DNA from 4 places in the Vibrio sp. R15-SG3-ISO1A genome. Region 1 is predicted to be linked to each of the others. Evidence: predicted binding sites of a transcription regulator. Region 1 holds the regulator's gene; each other region holds the start of a gene.
What was found. Region 1 encodes PurR, which represses purine synthesis genes. Its sites were predicted from a motif close to TNANGNAAACGTTTNCNTNA; they were not measured.

Region 1 (5,964 bases):
ATTGGATTGCGGTGATGCTTTGAGTTTGGCCATCACCCATTTAGCAATGATAGGGAATACCCCGAGCAACGCAAAAGAGGCGAGTACTGTTGGGGAGACGATGCCTGACAAACTGTCGATTTGCGCTAGCTGGGTCCCGGCGTTGAGGTAGACGGCCGTGCCCGGCAACATACCCAGTTGACTGACCAGATAGAAGCGCGCGATGGTTATGGGCGTAAGACCCATCAAGAGGTTGATCAAAAAGAATGGGAATACCGGGATAAGGCGCAGTGAGAAGAGATAAAACGCACCATCTTTCTCGACCCCTTGATTAATTGTCGCGAGCTTATCGCCAAACTTGCTTTGTACCCACTCTTTGAGTAGAAAGCGGCTACTTAAAAACGCCAAGGTGGCACCTATAGTACTGGCAAAAGAGACGAGCAATAAACTGGTCCAAAAGCCAAACAGAGCAGCGCCAAGCAAGGTGACGACGGCCGCTCCAGGGATCGAGAAGGCGGTGATAGCGACATAGGCGAAGAAGTAACTGAGCGCGGCGAGGGCAAAGTGGGCGTCAATGATTTCAGCCAGCGCTTGCTGCTGCGCTTTGGCGTTATCAAGTGTCAGGTATTGACCAAAGTTTGCGCCTAAAAACACAATCAGAGCGAGCAAACCAATACCTAAAAGCAGTTTCTTGTTCATATGGATCCCTTTGAAAACATCATCATTGATCATTGTTAGATATGAACCAAAAAGCCAGTAAAAAATTTCGCCCTAAAGGGAAGAATACGTTGAATTCTATGACGAAGGAATGGAAACGCTAGAAAAGCATCGGCTAAAAACGTCTCAAGCCAGCGGTGTTGGGCTGGCTTGAGACGGGGATTGGAATTACTGAACGCTATCGCTGACTAGCTTTGCAGCTGATTCAGGAGCTCGTCGCGTCTTGCTTGAGGGACCACAGACCAGTGCGTGCCTTTAATTGCCCCCTCAAGTGCCCACAGCAGGTCGATACTGACATCGGTAGAGTGCGTGGAACGAATCGCTTTATACGCTTCCACTGCGCCCGTCTGCTCCAAACGGGAGACACTGTCGATACCCGCTTTCTTGAGCATTCGCTCGGTCGCTAGACGCAAGTTCGGCAGATCTTTCAGGCGCGTTGGTTTGGCGTTGGTTTGACGCTGCTTGTCTTTGTTGGCCGCCTCTAGGGCAGTGTTTGCCATCGCAATAGTCTGAGTGACATCCTGATCCCAGTCATGACCGAGGGCGTAGTATTTGGTGACCACAGGGAAACCACGCTTTTTATACACGTATGGCTCGAGTCCCTGAGCATTAAACTGTTGGGCCAACGAGTCGTCGGCGCGTATGTGAAGTTTGTCATTTACCACGAGGGCAAACATGGTGTCATCAGCGAAGATTCCGAATCCACCAAACATTGAGCGAGACTTGATCTTGCCCAATGGTTCAAACAATCGCATTGAGTCTTTTAAAATTGGTTTATCCATGCTGTTATTCTCGGTGTATTACAATACGCCACCAAATTCAGGTCCGAGAGATTAGCAAAAATATGCAGGTTTTGTGTCAGTAGGGTGTCATTCTGGCTCATAAAAGAATAATCCTACTCACGGTGTGAGCGCATAATGCGCGCGCAACGTTTAACTCATTGTATTCTTTGCTTTTGATAAAGAATTACGAAGTGCACATTTGCCATCGGCAACCCCGCTACCAAGCAGTCATCAACGTTGAAATCGTTGAGTGGCTACAACAGGCCGGAAGCTTTGCGTCCCATCCTTTCGAAATGGTTTGCCCTGTTCGTGGCATTCGTCGAACATAATAAGCATAAATAATTTATGGGCTAAACATCACGTTTTGATGGGTTAAATGTGATCTTGGTTCATAAAATAGACGGGTGTTAACGAGAGAATAAAGCCCAGCGGATGAGAAGTATTCTCGCTAGGCTAGTCGATGTGATGTGCTGAACTTGTTCGTTGGTCTATTTCACCGTCGCCACGGTATCGCGCTCGACGATTTCTGGGTGCATTTCAAAAATACGTTTTTCATGCTCTTTGTCTTTAATACGTTCGAGCAAAATCTCAAATGCGTTTTTACCCACACGGCGCTTCGGCTGGTGAACCGTCGTTAGCGGTGGTGAAAAGTACTCGGCTAGCTCAATGTTGTCATAACCAATGACCGACATGTCTTCTGGAATACGAATGCCTTTTTGCTGTAAACGGCTCATCAAACCGAGCGCCATCGTATCGTTGAAACAGAATACTGCGGTTGGCTTTTCGTCCATGGCGACGATTTTGTCCGCGGCAAGCACGGCGGTATCGCACTCAAAGTTACCTTCTAAGATCCAATCTTCGTTGACGCTCAAACCCGACTCGTTCATTGCGCGCTTAAAGCCTTGGATGCGCTCTTGGCAGGCCGCTTTTTCAAAATGCCCACTCAAGCAAGCAATGCGCTTGTGGCCGTGATCAATCAGGTATTTTGTTGCGAGGTAGCCGCCTTCTTCCGAGTTGTCGATGATTTTATCGGCTTGTGAGCTTTCCGGGCCCCAATCCATCACCACCTTAGGGATGTCTTTATGACGGTCAAGCATTTCGCTCAACTCTTCGGTCAAATCTGAACACATCACTAAGATGCCATCGACGCGCTTTTCCGCCAGCATGCGAATGTAGTCACGTTGTTTCTCGTAGATGCCGCCAGTGTTACACAAGATCAAGGTGTAGCCTTGACGGTAGCAGTAGCTCTCAACCCCGTCGATCACTTCCGAGAAGAAAAGGTTGGTCGATTGAGTAACCAGCATGCCTATTGTGCGTGTCGAGTTACATTTCAGGCTGCGTGCAACGGCACTTGGGGCATAGTTCAACTCTTGAACCGCTTCCATCACTTTTTCTTGCGTGGCTTCAGCGACAAAGCGTGTTTTGTTGATCACATGGGATACAGTGGTGGTCGAGACACCCGCTAAGCGAGCGACGTCTTTAATCGTGGCCATATGGTTTTGTCCTGTCGATGACTGCCTACTATTCTATGAAAAGTTAAGTCTATAAAAGTAAAGTCTATACAAAGTTTAGAGTATGTAGACAGAAAGTATCAGAAACACAAAAACCGCCCTCAAAAAGCGGTTTGTATTTATTAGTTTTATCGTTTGCGGACCGGATTGTAGTCCGCAACGTCGATTTGGGCAAATAAAAAACCCGCCTTTGGGATCTCGCCACACCTTTTGTATGGGCTTAATCGCTATCGCCTTGCAGGTAGGCTTTATCCAATTGAATGAACGCGCACAATAGCGACGACAGCGCCGCATAGAAGCCGAATGTGTCGAGGCGCTGGCAGCGCTCGGCAAACCTCTCAATCCAAGGGAGTAGATGCTGCTCAATAAAATCGGCTTGCTCTTGGTAGGCGAGATGCGTGTCGCCTGCCATCTGCTCTGCTGCATGAGCGCCGCGCACAATCAGGTTACCCAAAAAATCCAGCTCTATGGCGAGATGATCAGAAGGCTCATTGAGCCCTGAATGCACAGCGACCCCGTGTTGTTGAAGTAAAGCGTCCATCTGTTTGGCAGGCTCACCATTGAGCAGTCCGGATTCATCTAAGTAGACAGAGGCGTAAGGCAGCGCGCTGTCTCGGTCGGATTTTAAAAACAGGTCGCAATAGTCGGCTGATAGTTCCAACTGAGCATCTGGCCTGTCTTGCAATCGGTTCAATGCATCGATGAGCCTGTCTGCGGCGACGTTAAGCTCAGGGGTTTGTGCAAGTCCCGTCAGAAAGGTACGTGTGTCCACCGAATGATATTGGGCCAGCTCTTGCTCTGAGAGCTCTTTGGCAAACACGCTCGAAAACCACCAGTAGAGCTCAGCGCGTTGCTCATCAAAGGCGCGCTGCTCTTTCGCGGCGGGAGATAAAGGGTCGGAAATCTGGGCGTTAGGTGTCTCTGGCATGATGGGCTCTCAACTGAATCAGATGCCGTTAAGTCTAACGGATAAAAATGAACAGCGGTCAACCTGATTATGAGAAGAAATGGTCAAATATGGCAATTTGTGAACAGGGCGGCAAAGCTTGCTTTGCATCAATGAATCGCCAACTTTTCGCTTCACAAAGAGGACAAAGATGGAGTTGTGACTAATTATGAATAGAATAAAGCCATTGAATCAGTGTGTGAATAAGTGAGTAGAGCCGATGAGCTACCACATTTTGGTTGTTGAAGATGATGAAGTGACTCGCCGTAAATTGGCGGGCTACTTTCAAACCGAAGGGTATCAGGTGAGCCAAGCTGAGAATGGCGCGCAGATGCGCGATGTACTCAGCAGCAGTCGGGTCGATTTGGTGATGCTGGATATTAATCTGCCCAGCGAAGATGGCTTGATGCTGACGCGTGAACTACGCAGTCAATCGGACATCGGTATTATCTTGGTGACCGGGCGTACCGACAGCATTGATAAGATTGTTGGTTTAGAAATGGGCGCGGACGATTATGTCACCAAGCCATTTGAGCTTAGGGAACTGCTCGTCAGAGTCAAGAACCTCTTGTGGCGCATCGCACTGGCTGCGCGAGCGCAAAACGCGGGCAGCGATCAGCAAGAGGGCGTGGTGCGCTTTGCTGAATGGACGTTCGATATTCAGCGCCGCGCTTTGAGCCGAGGGGAGGAGCCAGTCAAACTGACTAAAGCAGAGTATGAGCTTTTGGTGGCGCTCTCCTCTCACCCTAACCAAGTGCTCAGTCGGGAACGCATTCTTAATATGATCAGTCATCGTGTGGACGCACCCAATGACCGCACCATCGATGTCCTGATTCGGCGCATGAGAGCGAAGATGGAAGTGGATCCAAAAAATCCGCAGATATTCGTCACCGTGCACGGCGAAGGCTACATGTTCGCCGGAGATTAACGGTTTTCGGCAATGAACGAACGCAGATTGATGCCAAAGAAACGAAAAATCCAGGCATGCAGCCTGGATTTTTGTGTTAAGTGGAAGACGTTCTCCGTCTACGCTGGCGGCCGGTTAAACGTCGCTCTGCGCAGCCTCCACCTCCAAGGCTTGCTCTTCATAATCGGACGCCCAGTCGCGCAGGTGTTGCCAAATGGTGCCCAGCGTTTCATGCCAGTAGCGCTCAGTTTGTTCGAGATATTTGCCCTTCGGCGCGTACTTCTCCCACGCTTGATCGATGTTTCTCTGCGCTAGGTAGTTGGTCGGCGCGGCGTAAGGTTTCAATCCTGCGGAATGGAATTCATTCAGGGCACGGTTCATGTGACTGGCCGATGTGACCACCACCAACTTCTTGTTCTTAACGAACGCCGCCGCTTGGCGCGCTTCTTCCCAAGTATCTTTGGCGGTTTCGAGCAGAATGATGTCAGATTTAGAAACGCCAAGCGCCAGCGCTACTTTAGCCATCATGCGCGCATTGCTCACTTCAGAACCGGCGGCGTAGCCTGAGAGAATCAGTTTAGAGCCCGGATAAATTCGCATCACACGAATCCCTTCGGTCAAACGCATTAGGCCGGCGCGACTCAGTTCTGAGGTGGGCGGAATGTCGTCGTCCACAACATGGCCGCTGCCAAGCACCATCACATAATCAATCGATTCATCGACAGGAAAAAAGGCCGAGTATTGGCGCTCGATAGGCATGAGAAGACGTGATGAAACGGGCTGGAAGGCAACGAGAAAAATGCCAACAAACGAGAAGAGAACAACGAAACATCCTGTTTTTTGTTTTCGTGTGAACATGACGAGCATGAGTCCCACAAGGCCAATGATCAGCAGGGCTGGCAAAGGCATAAGTAAAGCCGAGACGACTTTTTTCAGCTCAAACATACTTAAATAGTCCGAAAAAACACCAGTTGATTATAATTTAAGAGAAAGCCTCTTTATTCCTGCCTTTCTTGTGACAGAATAGCAGCACGATTCAACATCATAACTCAAGCTGCTGTGACTGAAGACCGCAATTTCGACGATATTGCCCACAAATTTGCAAAAAATATATACGGCTCT
Region 2 (5,964 bases), on a different contig from region 1:
GCCCATCACAGTATCTAGCCACTCATCGTGGGTACGCGAATGCTTTGAGGAGGCCATCGCCGCTAATACGCCTTCGATTTCGATAGGTTGTAGACCTTGCCATGTCCATTGCAGGCGGCGTAAGTTGCGATACCATTTGTAGCCGTCTTCGACGCGTTTTTCATCCAGCAGTGCCTGACTTGATGGCATGTAGGCAATCAACTCCGACGTCTCTTTGGCTTTTTTATCTTTGGCAAACAGCGTCTCAGACAGGTTTTTGCTTACTTCTTCCGACATCACATTACTCGTGTATTCGTTCGATTCTTTCATAGTAATAAAAAAAATGACCCAAGAAAGGGTCATTTATCAAGATTCTTTATTGAAATCGCCAATGCATTCACCCAAGAGTGAAAAAGCACTACTTTTGCTTGCGATTGATCGGTTCGATGTATTGAATCGCCATATCCCATGGTTGCTCAATCCAAGTCTCTTGAGCGATATCAACCACGTAGTCATCTAAAAGCTCAGCGCCCGATGGTTTCGCGCACACGGCGATCAATTTCGCTTTCGGGTACAAGTCACGTAGTTTGCGTGCTGTGTCACCACTGTCGACCAGGTCTTCAACGATAAGGTAACCTTCACCGTCACCTTCAGGTGCTTTCAATACGCTCATATCACGTTGGTGATCGTGATCGTAGCTTGAAATACAGATGGTATCCACGTAACGAATGCCGAGTTCACGCGCTAAAATAGCGCCCGGTACTAAACCGCCACGGCTTACAGCCCAAATCCCTTTCCATTGCTCGGCAGGCATCTGCTTTTCTGCAAGTTCACGACAGTACGCGTGCATCTGATCCCAAGTGATGATGAATTTTTTACTCATTGTAATAACCTAATAGTTTTGTCCAATCGGCATCCCCTGAAAAACAAGCTAAGTTGATACAACCTACAGCTTGATGCACCAGGCCAAATAGGGGAAAAGCTACGCAAACGATTATTTTACCGGAAGCGGGGGCCAATACCAATGGCGAATTATATTCTCTATAAAACAACGCCACAGCGAAAGCGCTGTGGCGTTGTTGATTCAATGTTTGTGATTAACCAGCGAAGACGTACTTCAGTAAGAAGACTGCCGACAGTACCCAAACGCTCACAGACACGTCGCGTCCTTTACCACTCAGTAACTTAATTGCAGCGTAAGAGATAAAACCCAGTGCAATACCTTCTGCGATTGAGTAAGTCAGTGGCATCAGCAGACACGTCACCACAACCGGCGCCGCTTCTGTTAGATCACGCCAATCGATGCTGACCAAGCCAGACATCATTAGAATCGCTACGTAGAACAGTGCGCCAGCGGTCGCGTATGGAGGAATCATGCCAGCCAAAGGCGAGAAGAACAGTGCCAACAAGAACAGCACGCCAACAACCACCGCCGTTAAACCAGTACGACCGCCTGCCGCAACCCCTGCCGTAGACTCTACGTAAGACGTGGTGCTTGAGGTACCGAGTACCGCGCCCACTGACGTTGCAGTTGAGTCCGCCAATAGTGCTTTGTTCAAACGTGGTAGTTTACCGTCTTCTTTGATGAAGTTCGCCTTAGTTGCAACACCCACCAGCGTACCCGCCGTATCAAAGAGATCAACAAACAAGAAAGCAAAGACCACTGAGATCATGCCCACTTCAAACACGTCTGCAATGTTCATTTCCATAAAGGTCGGCGCAATGCTTGGTGGTGTCGACATCACTCCGCCCCACTGCACATCACCTACCAATAGACCAAGTGCGGTGATAATAAGGATCGCGATCATCACAGCGCCACGAACGCCGCGGTACACCAAACCGATGGTCAAGAAAAAGCCCAAGGCGGCCAAGGCTGGCGCTAGGTTTGTGATGTGGCCCAAGCCGACCAAGGTCGCTGGATTATCAACGACGATGCCTGAGTTTTGTAGGCCGATAAACGCAAGGAATAGACCAATACCCGCAGAGATACCCGTGCGCAGCGACAATGGGATGGAGTTGATGATCCACTCACGGATTTTGAATACCGAAAGCGCCATGAAGATCAAACCAGAGATAAACACCGCACCGAGCGCGACTTGCCATGAGTGGCCCATACCCAAAACAACGCCATAAGTGAAAAACGCGTTGAGGCCCATACCTGGCGCCAATGCAATCGGGTAGTTAGCGACAAAGCCCATGATAAAACAGCCAATCGCAGCGGCTAAACAGGTCGCAACAAAGACAGCGCCCTTGTCCATCCCTGCATCGGCCAGCATCGCTGGGTTGACAAAAATGATGTAAGCCATTGTCAGGAATGTGGTCACACCGGCAATGATCTCAGTTTTGACATTTGTGCCATTTTCACTGAGTTTGAACAGTTTTTCGAACATGATCGAATCCTAAAAGGGTGAAAAGTAAACGGTTGCGTAATCGATTGGCGGAATTATAAAGTCATCAAATAGTAAATTCCAGATAGAATTATGACTCTAATCAATATTTCGGGTTGTAAATGGGCAACCTATCGCTATAAAAGAGCCACAAACAAAACAAAAACAAAGAAAATTCATAAAGATAGAAAGAAAAGACATCATCATTCAGACGGTGAACTTTTGTACCATGTTGTAAACTTTCAAATCCAGAACGGCAGTTTGTAACCTGAGTAACACGTGCTTATGTGCATAATATGCAGAGAATGGCATTAATAAGGAGAAATCGGTGAGTTGGCGGATAAAAAAACGCCACTCAAAATGAGTGGCGGTTGAATCATGTCAGCGAAAACGGCGCTGCAAATATATTCCAATATTAGGGGGTGAACATAACGTTCGAGATAAACAAGCTTTCAGTGTTAGTAACCAAAGCTAGTGGGGTAAGTAAAGCTTCCTGTATAAACAGATTTGTTTAGCCAGAATGCTGCACTTGGTAAACCTTTCATAACATCACCTTCTAAATCAATTAAACACATTACAATGATTGATTTCTCAGTTCCTTGGAGGCGATAACTCGGACTCATCCTTTGAGCGTTTTTACTTCGCTGCCGAAGTGGTTACAAATATACCTTATAGAAATTAAATTACAACACCCAAAGTGACAAAAGTCACAAAAAAGTGCGATTTCTGATTCAAATCAAACCGCGACTGTAATTTAATTACATAAAAATCACTAACATCTAAGTTAATCTGTCAGATTGATAATCATATCATTGAATATCCCGTCGATAGAGGGGTAGGCACTTTTCGCTGCAGTTTGCATCAACTCACTTGGGTATCGATCTTGAGAGTGCTATTCTGACCAACATCAAATCGGCAAGTTTGGATGTTTGTGCTACTCATTATTTGGTGCATAAAACAATATTTGCCATCTCTCATTATAAGGAGTTATCCGTGTCTGAGTTCCATTCTGAAATTAGCAGCTTGTCACCAGCGCCTTTGTGGCAGTTTTTCGACAAGATTTGCTCCATTCCTCACCCATCGAAACACGAAGAAGCCCTGGCGCAAATGATCATTGATTGGGCGACCGATCAAGGCCTAGAAGTCAAACGCGATCCAACCGGCAACGTCTTTATCAAAAAACCGGCGACCAAAGGGATGGAGAATAAAAAAGGTGTGGTTCTGCAGGCTCACATTGATATGGTGCCGCAGAAAAACGAAGACACGGATCATGATTTTACCCAAGACCCGATCCAACCTTATATTGATGGTGAGTGGGTCACCGCCAAAGGTACAACCTTGGGTGCGGACAACGGCATTGGTATGGCGTCTTGTCTCGCGGTATTGGCGTCCAATGACATTAAACACGGGCCACTAGAAGTGCTGCTGACGATTGATGAAGAAGCAGGCATGACTGGCGCATTTGGTCTTGAATCGGGTTGGTTAGAAGGCGACATTCTGCTCAATACCGATTCTGAGCAAGAGGGTGAAGTGTACATGGGTTGTGCCGGTGGTATCGACGGTGAAATGACGTTCGAGATCCAACGCGAAGCTCTGCCCGCGGGCTATGTGACCCGACAGCTTATTCTTAAAGGCTTAAAAGGCGGACACTCAGGCTGTGATATCCACACTGGACGCGGTAATGCCAACAAACTCCTCGCTCGATTCCTAGCAGGTCACGCAAGCGAACTGGATTTGCGCCTGATTGAATTCCGTGGTGGTAGCCTGCGTAATGCAATTCCACGCGAAGCGTTTGTTACGGTCGCCGTCCCTGCTGAAAACGAAGCCAAGCTTGCCGAGCTTTATCAGTTCTACACACAACTGCTTATCAACGAGCTAGGCAAAGTGGAAACAAGCCTTGTCACGTTTAACGAAGTGAGTGACAGCCAGGAAGATGTGTTGTCTATTAACGATCAACAACGTTTTATCGCCGCTTTGAACGCTTGCCCGAATGGCGTGATTCGTATGAGTGACGACATTGAAGGAGTGGTCGAGACCTCATTAAACGTTGGTGTCATTACCACAGAAAAAGAAGCCATTCGCGTTCTCTGCTTAGTTCGCTCTTTGATTGACTCGGGTCGCCAACAAGTTGAAGGCATGCTCACCTCCGTGGCTGAGCTTGCTGGTGCTAAGATCGCTTTCTCTGGCGCCTACCCTGGCTGGAAACCGGATGCAGATTCAGAGATCATGGCCATCTTCCGCGACATGTATGAAGGCATTTACGGTCACAAGCCGAACATCATGGTGATTCACGCCGGTCTAGAGTGTGGTCTATTTAAAGAACCTTACCCCAATATGGATATGGTCTCTTTTGGTCCTACCATTAAGTTCCCTCACTCACCAGATGAGAAGGTTAAGATTGATACCGTGGCGCTCTTTTGGGAGCAAATGGTCGCCCTGCTGGAAGCGATTCCTGAGAAGGCATAGTCTTTCATCTGAACATGGTATTACTGCACTAGCCGAGCTCTTGCTCGGCTTTTTTGTGGCTCAAAATCGCCGCACGGCTTGGGCCAACATCGAGCGATAATATTTGTGGTGACGACAATTAATTTTTGTTAGCCAAGGCATTTACCCCACTGCTAAGGTTCGCGTCCTTACAGCGCTGAGGCGTCAATATTGCCACTTTTTCGCGCTGACTCTTTATCTTAAAAGTCACAGGTGCTCGCTCTGGCATCTGAGTTTCTATTGTTTTGTTTGCACTCATTCGGAGACCATCGCCGGATGAGTATTGCCCTATTAGGAAATCACAGCATGAAAATCGGTGTTCTGTCTCGTAACGCTAAACTTTACTCGACCAAGCGTTTAATCGAGGCAGCAAAAGAACGCGGCCACGAAGTGAAGGTTATTGACGCTCTACGTTGTTACATGAATATCAACTCAGACAAACCTGAAATTCATTTCAAAGGCGAAGAGCTGTCAGGGTTTGATGCCATCATTCCTCGTATTGGCGCCTCGGTGACGTTCTATGGCACCGCTGTGTTGCGTCAATTTGAGATGATGGGTGTTTATCCGGTCAACGAGTCCGTGGCGATCACCCGCTCTAGAGATAAGCTTCGTTCCATGCAGTTACTTTCTCGCAAAGGCATCGGTATGCCGATCACCGGTTTTGCCAGCAAACCGGATGATGTGAAAGATTTGTTGGAGATGGTCGGCGGTGCGCCTGTTGTGATCAAGCTTCTAGAAGGAACACAAGGTATTGGCGTAGTGCTTGCCGAAACACGAAAAGCAGCCGAAAGTGTGATTGAAGCATTTATGGGCTTGAAGGCCAACATCATGGTCCAAGAGTACATTAAAGAAGCCGGCGGCGCCGATATTCGCTGTTTTGTGATTGGCGACAAGGTGATCGCCGCGATGAAGCGTCAAGGAGCGGAAGGCGAATTTCGCTCTAATCTGCATCGAGGCGGCAGCGCATCACTCGTCAAAATCACGCCGCAAGAGCGCCGCACTGCGGTTGCTGCGGCCAAAATCATGGGTCTTAACGTCGCTGGCGTGGATTTGTTGCGCTCAGAACGTGGACCACTGGTGATGGAAGTGAATTCATCTCCTGGTCTTGAAGGTA
Region 3 (5,964 bases), on a different contig from region 1:
GATCCGCGACCGCAACATCAACGCCTTTGCCTTCTTCGGTGGTTATGTCGCGTTACACAGCGGATTATTTTTGCATGCACAGAGTGAAAGTGAACTCGCCTCCGTCGTGGCGCACGAAATCGCCCACGTCACGCAGCGTCACTTAGCGCGCAGTATGGAAGATCAAGCCAGACGTTCACCTGCCACCATGGCGGCTCTCGCGGGAGCTCTTCTACTCGCGATTGCGGCGCCAGAAGCGGGAATTGCGGCCATTACGGCCACAACGGCAGGCAGCATGCAGGGCCAAATCAACTACACGCGTTCGAACGAAAAAGAAGCGGATCGCTTTGGCATCGCCACCCTGGCGAAAGCGGGATTTGACGTCAACGCCATGCCACGCTTTTTCAGTCGCTTAGCGGATGAGTACCGTTACGCGAGTACGCCACCGCCAATGCTGCTCACTCACCCTTTACCTGAAGATCGCATCACCGATAGCCGAGCTCGTGCGCAAAACTATCCGGCAAGACGGGTCGATTCGTCACTCGATTATCATTTAGCGCGTGCGCGTATCGTCGCCCGCTATGCGGGTATCAGTTCGAAAGCGGCACTCGATTGGTTTGAGCGCACTGAAGCAAAAGCAGAGCCCGAGATTAAACGCGCATTCCAATACGGTCGAGCCCTAGTACAAATGGACAACAACCAACTCGACGAAGCGAGCAAAACCCTGCATGAACTGTACAAGCAGCAGCCGAACAATCATTTTTATCTCGATGCGATGAGCGATCTCTATATCGCGCAAAAAACACCCGAGAAAGCCAAAACGCTGTTAGAGCAAGCTCTGAAAGCAACGCCAAACAACCCCGTCCTGACCATCAACTACGCCAACGTCTTGATGCAAATGGATAAGAATCAAGACGCGTCCAAAGTCTTGCAGCGCTATACCCACGACAACCCAAATGATGTCAACGGATGGCACTTGCTCTCGGAAGCCAGCATTCATTTAGGTTACAGTGACGAAGATTTGGCCGCGCGTGCGGAGATTTTGGCGCTGAAAGCCAACTGGAACAAAGCGATTCAGTACTACACCCAAGCCAGCCAACTCGCTGACCTTGGCAGCCTAAAACAGGCGAGATACGATGCACGCATTGACCAACTTATGATTCAGCGTGATCGCTTTATGGCGCTGCAATAACAGAAGATCTAACGATAACAATAATGGAGAAAGACTATGTCTGTCGTGATTTATCACAACCCTCGCTGCTCAAAAAGCCGTCAAACACTGGCGCTATTGGAAGAAAACGGTGTTGAGCCACACATCGTCAAATATCTTGAGCAAACCCCAAGTGTCGATGAACTCAAGACGCTCTTTAGCCAACTCGGCTTCTCTGAAGTTCGTGACATGATGCGCACCAAAGAAGAGATTTACAAAGAGCTACAACTGGCCGATGCCGACGATGAAGCCCTGTTTCGCGCAATGGCGGAACATCCGAAGTTGATTGAGCGACCTATTGTTGTCAACAACGGTCATGCCAAACATGGCCGACCACCAGAGCAAGTGCTTGAGCTACTATGAGCTGCCGCCTGATTGTCCTCTACTACAGTCGGCACGGTGCAACCCGCTCTCTCGCACAGCAGATTGCGCGAGGCATTGAGTCGATTGACGGTTGTGAAGCGTTGCTTCGCACCGTCAACGAAATAGAGAGCGGCGATGATCCCCTCGATCCCATTATTAAGCTGGACGAGTTGAAAAACTGCGCGGGGCTGGCGATGGGCAGCCCTGTATGGTTTGGCAATATGGCTGGAGCGTTAAAGCACTTTTGGGATAAGACGACACCATTATGGCTAGCGGGCGATCTGATTGATAAACCCGCTTGTGTCTTCACGGCATCCTCATCCATGCACGGCGGCCAAGAAACCACATTGCAGTCTATGATGTTACCGCTACTGCACCACGGGATGTTGATTTTGGGGATTCCTTATTCTGAGCCAGCTCTGCATGCCACACGCTCTGGAGGCACGCCTTATGGCGCCAGTGCGGTCACGACACATCAACCACGCACCTTGTCGCAAGACGAAATAGCATTAGCTCAGCAAGTCGGCAAACGTCTGGCCCGCTGCGCACGTCAATTAAAGGAACTCTAACCATGCAAGAGATGCAAGCGACCACAAAACGATACCGTTTCATGGCGCTGCTTGGCAATCTGGCGCTGCTCGCTTGGATTGGACTGTGGCAATTATCGTTATCGCCTCACCCTCACCTCAACAGCACCACACTCGCGATTGCTTGGGCTATCCCACTGCTGCTGCCTATGCCAGGGATCTTGGCCGGCAAACCGTATACACACGCATGGGCAAACTTTGTTTTAATGCTCTACTTCCTACACGCTTTGACCATCCTTTGGATTGACGACGGCGAACGTTATTTAGCACTGGTTGAACTGCTACTCACCAGTCTCGCGTTTGCTGGGAACATCCTTTATGCACGAGCACGGGGACAAGAGTTGGGCATGAAACTAAAAAGATTGTCCAAAGTGGAAAAAGAAGAGCGTGCTAAGTTCGGCGCTGAAGATAAGTCTGAGGGATAAGGTCACGCTGATGGTCACCCATCTAGCCAACTCACCCTTATACTCCGGGTAAAAACGACAAAAGGGGCGGATCATCCAGCCCCTTTCTCATCTCAAATCTTGATGTGGTTTACTCTACTACCTCAATAGGTTCCATCTCCACACCTTCAGTCTCTGCCACTGCTTCGTTGGCAGAGACGTCACTGTCTGGCTGAATCAGTAGCGGCTCAGGTTGATACGGTTTACCTTGCCACTGGAAAAGCAGCACCGTTTCAGTCTGAATAAGCGGGGCTGAAGCAGCCAGCGAGCTCTCTGTCTCCACCAGAGTTGAATCGGCCGTCATCGTATCGCTAGACTGATTGAGCTCATCGCTGACTTGCGCTGGCAACGTTGGCGTGAGCTCCCCTACCTCGGGTTCAGTTTGAATAAACTGGGTCTCCAGTTGCGTCACTTCGAGTGCAGAGACCTGCTGCTCAAACTCTTCAACACTGGCAAGCAAGTGGACATCAAACGTCACCTGATTGCCTTGAATTTTGATGATGTCTAACGAGGCGACTGAGCTCAGTGCCTTGAGTTTATTCTCAAGTTGGAAAAAGCCCATAGCATCATTGAGTTCAATAAAGCGTGCTTTCACGGACTCAGAAGACTCACTCGCCACCAGCACCGCACTCTTTTTCGCGTAGTAATCGCTGATTTGGTTGATCATTTTATTCGCCGCATCTGCACCATTATTGGCGCCGCTGATCGGTGCTTGACGAGTCACCCCTATAGTTGCCGGCTTTTGATCGTATAACGTCCAACGTAATGATTCGCCTTGCACTTTCACCACTAGGACGGCATCAACCGGGTAGCGCTGACTCGCTTGACCCACTGGCTGAATAAAGCCGCCCCACAAGTCTGAGACAGCCACTCCGGTAACGTCATCAAAATCGCCAACCGGTACGGTCACGGGCAAGCCTCGCTCTCGCGCTTGCTGCTGCAAGTTGACCAGTGTCTCAGAGCGAGAGTGCTCCCAGATGATGGTGCGATCGTAGGGCGTCTCTTCCACCATCCAGACTAAAACGTTCGCACGTGTTGCTGGCCAAAGCGGCAATTGCGCTTGACTGAGTAGAGAGCGAATATGAGGGCCGCTAAACGACATACGCAGTGAGGTCTCCTCACCGATTTTGCCGTAGCCGAGTTGAGAAACGTACTGAGCGCTCTGAGATAGGGCCTTCTTGACGACTTCGTTATCCGCAGCTTGCGGATCGCCAGACGCGCGAATGATGACTTGCTTCATCCCAGCTTCGCGAGCTCGGGTATCGGCGTTATTCTCGCTTTGATCGATGACGATTTCAGCTCGGTAAAGATCCACATTGGTCAAGGCCATCGCTGGCAAACCCATCAGTCCGAGCGCGAGTAAAGCTAAACGGCGCATACATTTCCTACATCTAATCGAATTCACAAACAGCGATGATAAGCAACTATCCGCTGCGGGGCAACTTTCCCGGTCGGTTGGCAGCAGCAAGCGCGATATGGCTAACACTCTCCTCATAGCAACGCTCGGAGTGAAATAACAACGAACGGAGTAAGCGCAGCTCACCTGCCTATTCAAACGAGCAATATTTGATCAAGCTCAGATTGCAATCGTTTGCTTTAATGTTAAAATCTCGCGATTTTATTTTTAGTACCCATGCTCTATCGCTATGTACTAGACCGAAACTATCCGCTTTACAAAGGAATGACGACATGAAAAATGCCATTCAAGGCGCACAAATGCTGTTTGTTGCGTTTGGGGCCCTGGTTCTCGTCCCGCTGCTGACGGGACTCGACCCTAGCGTAGCCCTCTTCGGTGCTGGCCTTGGTACCTTACTCTTTCAATTAATGACTCGCCGCTCTGTTCCCATCTTCCTCGCCTCCTCCTTCGCTTTTATCGCCCCTATCCTTTACGGAGTACAAACCTGGGGTGTACCAGCCACTATGGGTGGTTTGATGGCCGCTGGCTCGGTGTATGTCGCACTGGGTGGTCTAATCAAACTTCGTGGGGTTGAGATTATCCATAAATTGCTGCCTCCCGTTGTGGTTGGGCCGGTCATTATGGTGATTGGTCTTGGATTGGCGCCCGTCGCCGTCAATATGGCACTGGGTAAAGGGGGCGATGGCACGCAACTGATTGATGGACAAGCGGCGCTAGTGATCTCTTCTGTTTCACTGCTCACCACGATTCTACTGAGTGTCTTTGCCAAAGGCTTCCTCAAGCTCACCCCTATTTTGGGGGGCATTGTGGTGGGATACTGCCTGAGCTTGGGCTACGGCATTGTCGATTTCACGCCGGTCAAAGAAGCGGCCTGGTTTGCGCTACCAAACTTCACGGCGCCTGAATTTAACATTAACGCCATTCTATTTATGATTCCCGTTGCCATCGCGCCAGCGGTGGAGCACGTTGGGGACATGCTGGCCATTTCAAACGTCACCGGAAAAGATTACCTGAAAAAGCCCGGCCTTCATCGCACGATTGCAGGGGACGGGGTCGCGACGATGGCGGCATCACTGTTTGGTGCGCCACCCAACACCACCTACTCTGAGGTGACAGGTGCGGTTATGCTGACCAAAGCCTTCAATCCTGTGATCATGACCTACGCTGCAGTGACGGCTATTGTCCTTGCGTTGGTCGGCAAGCTTGGCGCTGCGCTGCAAACCATCCCTATGCCAGTGATGGGCGGTATCATGATTCTATTGTTTGGCTCAATTGCGACCGTAGGATTGAACACCTTAATCAAAAATCACGTCGATTTGCACAAATCTCGTAACCTTGTCATCGTTGCCATTACCTTAGTCTTTGGTATTGGTGGTATGGCGTTTGGCATCGGTGAGTTCAGTCTCCAAGGCGTGAGCCTGTGTGGTATCGTCGCGATTGTGCTAAATCTGGTTCTTCCAAAAGACCTGGGTGAAAACCACGTCGTCGACAACGCACAAATGGAAGAGGAAGAAGCGCGCTAATCCACGCTCAGCCTTCACAAAGATTGGCAAACTGGCCCTGGGTCAGCTTTGCCAAATCTTGCGCCGCCAATTCGATTTCCAACCCTCGCTTACCAGCACTGACACAGATCGTTTCACGCTCCAACGCACTTTGATGGATAAACGTCGCCAATCGCTTCTTTTGCCCGAGCGGGCTGATTCCGCCCACAATATACCCTGTCACTGTTTGCGCAATAGCCGGATCGGCCATCTCTGCTTTTTTAGCCTTTGCCGCTTTTGCCGCCTGCTTCAAATTGAGTTTTTGGTTAACAGGTATCACAGCGACAGCGAGGTTTTTCGCCTCACCATTGAGTGAAAACAGTAGAGTTTTAAACACGCTATTGGGATCTTGCCCTAATGCTTGTGCGGCTTCGAGCCCGTAACTCTCGGCACGCGCGTCGTGCTGATACTGGTGTATTTGATG
Region 4 (5,964 bases), on a different contig from region 1:
GGGCGGTTTGGTGATCTTGGTGTTGTACATCTTTATCGGCCAAGCGAGAGCGACCTTGATCCCCGCCGTCACTGTGCCCGTTTCACTGATTTCTTCGTTTATCGCTGCGTACTATTTTGGTTTTTCCATCAACTTGATCACGCTGATGGCGCTGATTTTGTCAATTGGTCTGGTGGTGGATGATGCCATCGTGGTGGTGGAAAACATCTTCCACCATATCGAGCAAGGTGAGAAGCCACTGCTTGCGGCGTATAAAGGCACGCGTGAGGTCGGCTTTGCGGTCATTGCCACCACCTTGGTATTGGTGATGGTGTTTTTGCCGATCTCCTTTATGGATGGCATGGTAGGGCTTCTGTTTACCGAGTTCTCCGTGTTGCTGGCGATGTCAGTGATCTTCTCGTCATTGGTGGCATTAACGCTGACTCCGGTGCTTGGCAGCCATCTCTTGAAAGCCAACGTCAAACCGAATCGTTTCAATCTGTTTGTTGATCGCATGTTTGCCCGCCTCGAATCGGCGTACCGTGCTCTGCTGCGTGGCGCATTGAAGTGGAAATGGGCCGCACCTCTGGTGATCATAGCTTGTATTGGCGGCAGTTGGGGCTTGATGCAACAAGTGCCCGCACAGCTCACCCCCTCAGAAGACCGCGGGGTCATTTTTGCTTTTGCGCGTGGCGCGGATGCGACCAGTTACAACCGCATGGCGGCGAACATGGACATCATCGAAAAGCGTTTGCTGCCTCTTCTTGGCCAAGGTTTCTTGAAGTCGTTCAGTATTCAATCGCCAGCGTTTGGCGGCAATGCCGGTGACCAAACCGGTTTTGTTATCATGATTCTGGAAGATTGGAATGACCGTGACATCACCGCACAAGAGGCGCTGGGTGAGGTGCGTAAAGCCCTATCAGGAATCGCCGATGTGCGCGTATTCCCGTTTATGCCTGGCTTTAGAGGCGGTTCGAGCGAGCCGGTGCAATTTGTACTAGGTGGATCGGATTACTCTGAACTAAAAACGTGGGCGGAAAAACTTGAAGCGATCGCCGAAGCGTCCCCGTATATGGAAGGGGCAGACATTAACTACTCTGAGCGTACACCAGAGTTGGTAGTCTCGGTTGACCGTCAACGCGCAGCAGAGCTTGGGATCAGCGTTCAGGATATCTCAGATACTCTTGAGATTATGCTGGGCGGCAAAAGCGAAACCACCTTTGTGGAACGCGGTGAAGAGTACGACGTCTATTTACGCGGTGATGAAAACAGTTTCAACAATGCCGCGGATTTGAGCCAAATCTACATGCGTACCTCGGGCGGTGAGCTAGTGACGCTCGATGCCTTGACTAAGATTGAAGAGGTGGCGTCATCCACACGCCTGTCTCACTACAACAAGCAAAAAGCAATCACCATCACTGCCAACCTCTCGGACGGCTACACCTTAGGTGAGGCGCTGGACTTTCTTGATCAGCAAGCGGTGGATCTGCTGCCTGGGGATATTTCGGTCAGCTACTCGGGTGAGTCAAAAGACTACAAAGAGAATCAGTCGAGCATATTGATGGTGTTTGGTTTGGCTTTGCTGGTGGCGTATTTGGTGTTGGCGGCGCAGTTTGAAAGCTTCATCAACCCGTTGGTTGTGATGTTTACCGTACCGATGGGCGTGTTTGGTGGCTTCCTAGGTCTGGTGATTATGGGCGAGGGGATGAACATCTACAGCCAGATTGGCATGATCATGTTGATTGGTATGGTGACCAAAAACGGCATTTTGATCGTCGAGTTTGCGAACCAGCTTCGAGACCGCGGGTTTGAATTTGAGCAAGCAATTGTTGATGCGGCGGCCCGTCGTCTTCGTCCGATTATGATGACGGCGTTCACCACGCTAGCGGGCGCTATCCCATTGATACTCTCGACAGGCGCTGGCTATGAAAGTCGCGTTGCGGTCGGTACGGTGATCTTCTTTGGTATGGCGTTTGCCACCTTAGTGACCTTGTTTGTCATTCCGGCGATGTACCGATTGATCTCGGCCAACACGCGCTCACCGGGCCATGTTGAAGCGGAGCTCAACAAAGAGCTCAGCCAAGACGTCACGGTGCGTAAAGCGCATTAATGATTCAGCCCGCACGTTCGCGGGCTGTTTTTTTAGCGGTATTGAACGGTGTAGCGCGTCGGTTTGTGGTTCATAGCGAGCACGAGGTTGAGCAAAAAAGCGCCCAAAATCGACAAGCCAATAATGTAAGGCGTCACAAAGAAGAACGAAGCCACTAAAATCAGCACATCAATCGCCAACTGAGTTTTACCCACTGAGATAGCGAAACGATCTTGAATCCATAAACAGAGCACGTTGAAACCGCCAAGGCTTGAGCGGTGACGAAATAGGATCAGCATCCCGAGCCCCATCAGCAAGCCCCCCGCCAGCGCACAGTAAATCTCATTAATGGTCTCCAGTTTTATCACTAAATAGAGGTGGTCAGCGAAAATGGAGACCAGAGCACCTGAAATGGCACTATTGACCGCAAACCGAGCGCCAAACCGCTGCCAAGCGAGCGCGTAAAATGGCAGGTTCATGGCAAAGTAGAGTGTACCGAATGACCAAGTGCTGAATTGGCTGACCAACAGAGCGAGACCTGTTGTACCGCCAGTGAGTAGCTGAGCGGATTGGAGAAAGAATACCCCTTGAGCGACAAGAAATGTCCCGGTGAGAATCGCGATCCAATCTTCTTTACGTGAGTGTTTTTCCATCAATTTGAAGCTTTCATCGGAAATAATGGCGCGCATACTAGTGAAAAAATTAGGTTTTCGGTAGCTTGAGAAGGAAATTTAAGGTAAACCTATGTAATCACTGTTTTACGGGGTGTAAAGGAGAAAATTGACACTCATGATCGACGTTAACTGGGTTGAGCATCGGTGGCTGAGATCTCTGCTTATTGTGCAAGCAGAGTAGGATTCAGACAAAGTGATTGATTGACGTTATGTCGCGTATGAGAATCTTCGTAAAACATTATGAAAAAACTGCATGAGAAAAAGTGTATTTTTCTCTTTATGACCCAGATCAAATTATGTAGAATGCGCGTCATTAACCCGATGCAAACGTTTGCGTCAGCGTAAAAACGTTATTCTCAGGGTCGTAAGTCGGTTTTTTTGCCAATTTAAGTCTTAATCTGAGTCAGGAGATACAGATGCTAAAGCGTGATATGAACATCGCAGATTACGATGCGGAACTGTTCGCAGCTATCCAAGAAGAAACTCTTCGCCAGGAAGAGCACATTGAACTGATTGCTTCAGAAAACTACACCAGCCCACGTGTAATGGAAGCTCAGGGCTCTCAGCTCACCAACAAATATGCAGAAGGCTACCCAGGCAAGCGTTACTACGGTGGTTGTGAGTACGTCGATAAAGCAGAAGCGCTAGCGATTGATCGTGCTTGTCAGCTATTTGGTTGTGAATACGCGAACGTACAGCCTCACTCAGGTTCACAAGCCAACAGTGCAGTTTACATGGCGCTGCTTAACCCAGGCGATACGGTCTTGGGCATGAGCTTGGCACACGGTGGTCACCTAACGCACGGTTCTCCTGTTAACTTCTCTGGTAAGCACTACAACGTCATTCCTTACGGCATTGATGAAGCGGGCCAAATCAACTACGACGAAATGGAAGCGCTAGCACTTGAGCACAAGCCTAAGATGATCATTGGCGGTTTCTCTGCGTACTCTCAAATCGTTGATTGGAAACGCATGCGTGACATTGCAGACAAAGTGGACGCGTACCTATTTGTCGACATGGCGCACGTTGCGGGTCTGATTGCCGCTGGCGAATACCCAACGCCAGTGCCTCACGCGCACGTTGTGACGACCACGACACACAAAACCCTAGCGGGTCCACGCGGTGGCCTTATCCTGTCTAACGCTGGCGAGGAGATGTACAAGAAGCTGAATTCAGCGGTCTTCCCTGGTGGTCAAGGTGGTCCTCTAATGCACGTTATCGCGGGTAAAGCGGTGGCGTTTAAAGAAGCGATGGAGCCTGAATTTAAAGCGTACCAAGGTCGCGTGGTGAAAAATGCCAAAGCGATGGTGGCTCAGTTCCAAGAGCGCGGTTACAAAATCGTGTCTAACGGTACAGAGAACCACCTGTTCTTGGTCGACTTGATTGACAAAGACATCACAGGTAAAGATGCGGATGCGGCGCTAGGCGCAGCCAACATCACCGTCAACAAAAACTCAGTTCCGAATGACCCTCGCAGCCCGTTTGTGACCTCGGGTATTCGTGTGGGTACACCAGCGATCACTCGCCGCGGTTTCAGTGAAGAAGATGCGAAAGCGCTCGCGAACTGGATGTGTGACGTACTGGATAACATCGGTAACGAAGAAGTGATTGAAGCGACGAAAGCGAAGGTGCTAGAGATCTGTAAGCGTCTACCTGTTTACGCGTAATCTCACCGTTCGATATCGAGCCTGTTTTGCAGAGCGACGGCTGAGCGAAACAAAGAAAAACGCCCTTTATGTGAATACATAAAGGGCGTTTTTGCGTTTAAGGGTTATTTAGAGATGCTGAGCAGGGTGCCAGATTTACACTTGAAGGAGTAATACTTGCTGCTTTCGCTGAACTTGCCGAGCCCTTCACCGTCGCAGTAATCAATGTTGATGTCGCGCATGGTTTCCAGCGTGTTCTCGCTGTCTAGCGCAAATTTAGACCCGTCGGAACAAATAATACGTACACGGCCGTCATCACTGACTGAATAGAGATCGACTTCGGTATTGCACAGCTCAAAGGAGGCTTCACGAAAGTTATCTTGTTTGGTATTGGAGGCGCAGCCAGAGGTGATTGTGACAACGGCAATCGCGGCCATGCTAAGTGCAGTCAGTTTCATCGTATTCCCTTTGATTCATAATCTTTTCATTAGCTTAGAGAATCTCTTTAAGGCATTCAAGCTTTGGGGTGATTATTTGAGGCAATAAGTTGGACTAATAAAAAGGCTGACCTATCGGCCAGCCTAGATAAATTCGATGGGTTTTACGCTGTGTTAGCTGACTTCAATGCCTTGCGCTTGAAGGTCGGCATGGTAGGAAGAGCGAACAAAAGGACCACACGCTGCGTGAGTAAAGCCAAGCTCTAGAGCAATCTCTTTCAACTCATCAAACTCTGATGGCGGCACGTAACGTTCCACTGGTAAGTGGTGGCGGCTTGGCGCAAGGTACTGACCTAGCGTGAGCATGGTCACGCCGTGCGCACGCAAATCTTTAAGTACTTCGACGATCTCTTCTTTGGTTTCACCCAGTCCCATCATCAAGCCTGACTTAGTCGGGACATCTGGATGCTGCTCTTTAAACTTGCGTAGCAGCTCAAGTGACCACTTGTAATTCGCACCCGGGCGCGCTTTACGGTAAAGACGTGGCGCGGTTTCAAGGTTATGGTTGAAAACATCGGGTGGATTGTCTTTGAGCAGATCCAGCGCGACATCCATGCGGCCACGGAAATCCGGCACTAAGGTTTCAATACGAATGTGCGGATTGAGTGCGCGAATCTCGCGGTTACAATCGGCAAAATGCTGAGCACCACCATCACGCAGATCATCGCGATCCACTGAGGTGATCACCACGTATTTGAGTTTCATGTCGGCGATGGTTTTCGCCAATTTTTTCGGTTCTTCGGCTTCTGGCGCAAGAGGGCGGCCGTGGGCCACATCGCAGAATGGACAGCGGCGAGTACAAATCGCGCCCAGAATCATAAAGGTGGCGGTGCCGTGGTTAAAACACTCGGCCAGGTTTGGACACGAGGCTTCTTCACAAACGGAGTGCAGGTTGTTTTTGCGCATCGCTGACTTGATGTCTTGAATTCGTTGACTGTCTGAAGGCAGCTTGATCTTCATCCACTCAGGCTTACGCAGGACTTCCTTCTGCTCAGTCGGCATGTTCTTGACAGGGATCAGGGCCATTTTGTCAGCGTCGCGATACTTAACGCCTTTTTCCATTTGAATCGGTTTACTCA

Region 2: a site for PurR is predicted at 2,390-2,409, ahead of AC6R0L_RS13560 (NCS2 family permease). Genes of this name have one in related genera too.
Region 3: a site for PurR is predicted at 4,162-4,181, ahead of AC6R0L_RS06040 (uracil-xanthine permease family protein). Genes of this name have one in related genera too.
Region 4: a site for PurR is predicted at 3,062-3,081, ahead of glyA (serine hydroxymethyltransferase). Genes of this name have one in related genera too.

Annotation. Positions count from the first base shown of each region.
Region 1 is NZ_JCBDGH010000066.1:41,148-47,111, reverse strand. Features, by position in the region: gene AC6R0L_RS10485 (TVP38/TMEM64 family protein) at 1-678, opposite strand, end outside; gene AC6R0L_RS10480 (TfoX/Sxy family DNA transformation protein) at 885-1,478, opposite strand; cyclic di-GMP riboswitch class I at 1,683-1,791, opposite strand; gene purR (HTH-type transcriptional repressor PurR) at 1,967-2,971, opposite strand; gene torD (molecular chaperone TorD) at 3,210-3,917, opposite strand; gene torR (two-component system response regulator TorR) at 4,156-4,863, shown strand; gene elyC (envelope biogenesis factor ElyC) at 4,978-5,787, opposite strand; gene cmoM (tRNA uridine 5-oxyacetic acid(34) methyltransferase CmoM) at 5,884-5,964, shown strand, end outside.
Region 2 is NZ_JCBDGH010000082.1:18,667-24,630, reverse strand. Features, by position in the region: gene frsA (esterase FrsA) at 1-276, opposite strand, end outside; gene gpt (xanthine phosphoribosyltransferase) at 398-862, opposite strand; gene AC6R0L_RS13560 (NCS2 family permease) at 1,077-2,369, opposite strand; gene vcdP (small protein VcdP) at 2,825-2,911, opposite strand; gene AC6R0L_RS13550 (aminoacyl-histidine dipeptidase) at 3,360-4,832, shown strand; gene rimK (30S ribosomal protein S6--L-glutamate ligase) at 5,157-5,964, shown strand, end outside.
Region 3 is NZ_JCBDGH010000038.1:8,523-14,486, reverse strand. Features, by position in the region: gene bepA (beta-barrel assembly-enhancing protease) at 1-1,171, shown strand, start outside; gene arsC (arsenate reductase (glutaredoxin)) at 1,208-1,552, shown strand; gene wrbA (NAD(P)H:quinone oxidoreductase) at 1,549-2,121, shown strand; gene AC6R0L_RS06050 (DUF2069 domain-containing protein) at 2,124-2,564, shown strand; gene AC6R0L_RS06045 (DUF2066 domain-containing protein) at 2,674-3,960, opposite strand; gene AC6R0L_RS06040 (uracil-xanthine permease family protein) at 4,272-5,522, shown strand; gene ybaK (Cys-tRNA(Pro) deacylase) at 5,530-5,964, opposite strand, start outside.
Region 4 is NZ_JCBDGH010000057.1:19,830-25,793, forward strand. Features, by position in the region: gene vexH (vibriobactin export RND transporter permease subunit VexH) at 1-2,089, shown strand, start outside; gene AC6R0L_RS08120 (DUF6198 family protein) at 2,122-2,721, opposite strand; gene glyA (serine hydroxymethyltransferase) at 3,159-4,409, shown strand; gene AC6R0L_RS08130 (hypothetical protein) at 4,514-4,825, opposite strand; gene lipA (lipoyl synthase) at 5,000-5,964, opposite strand, start outside.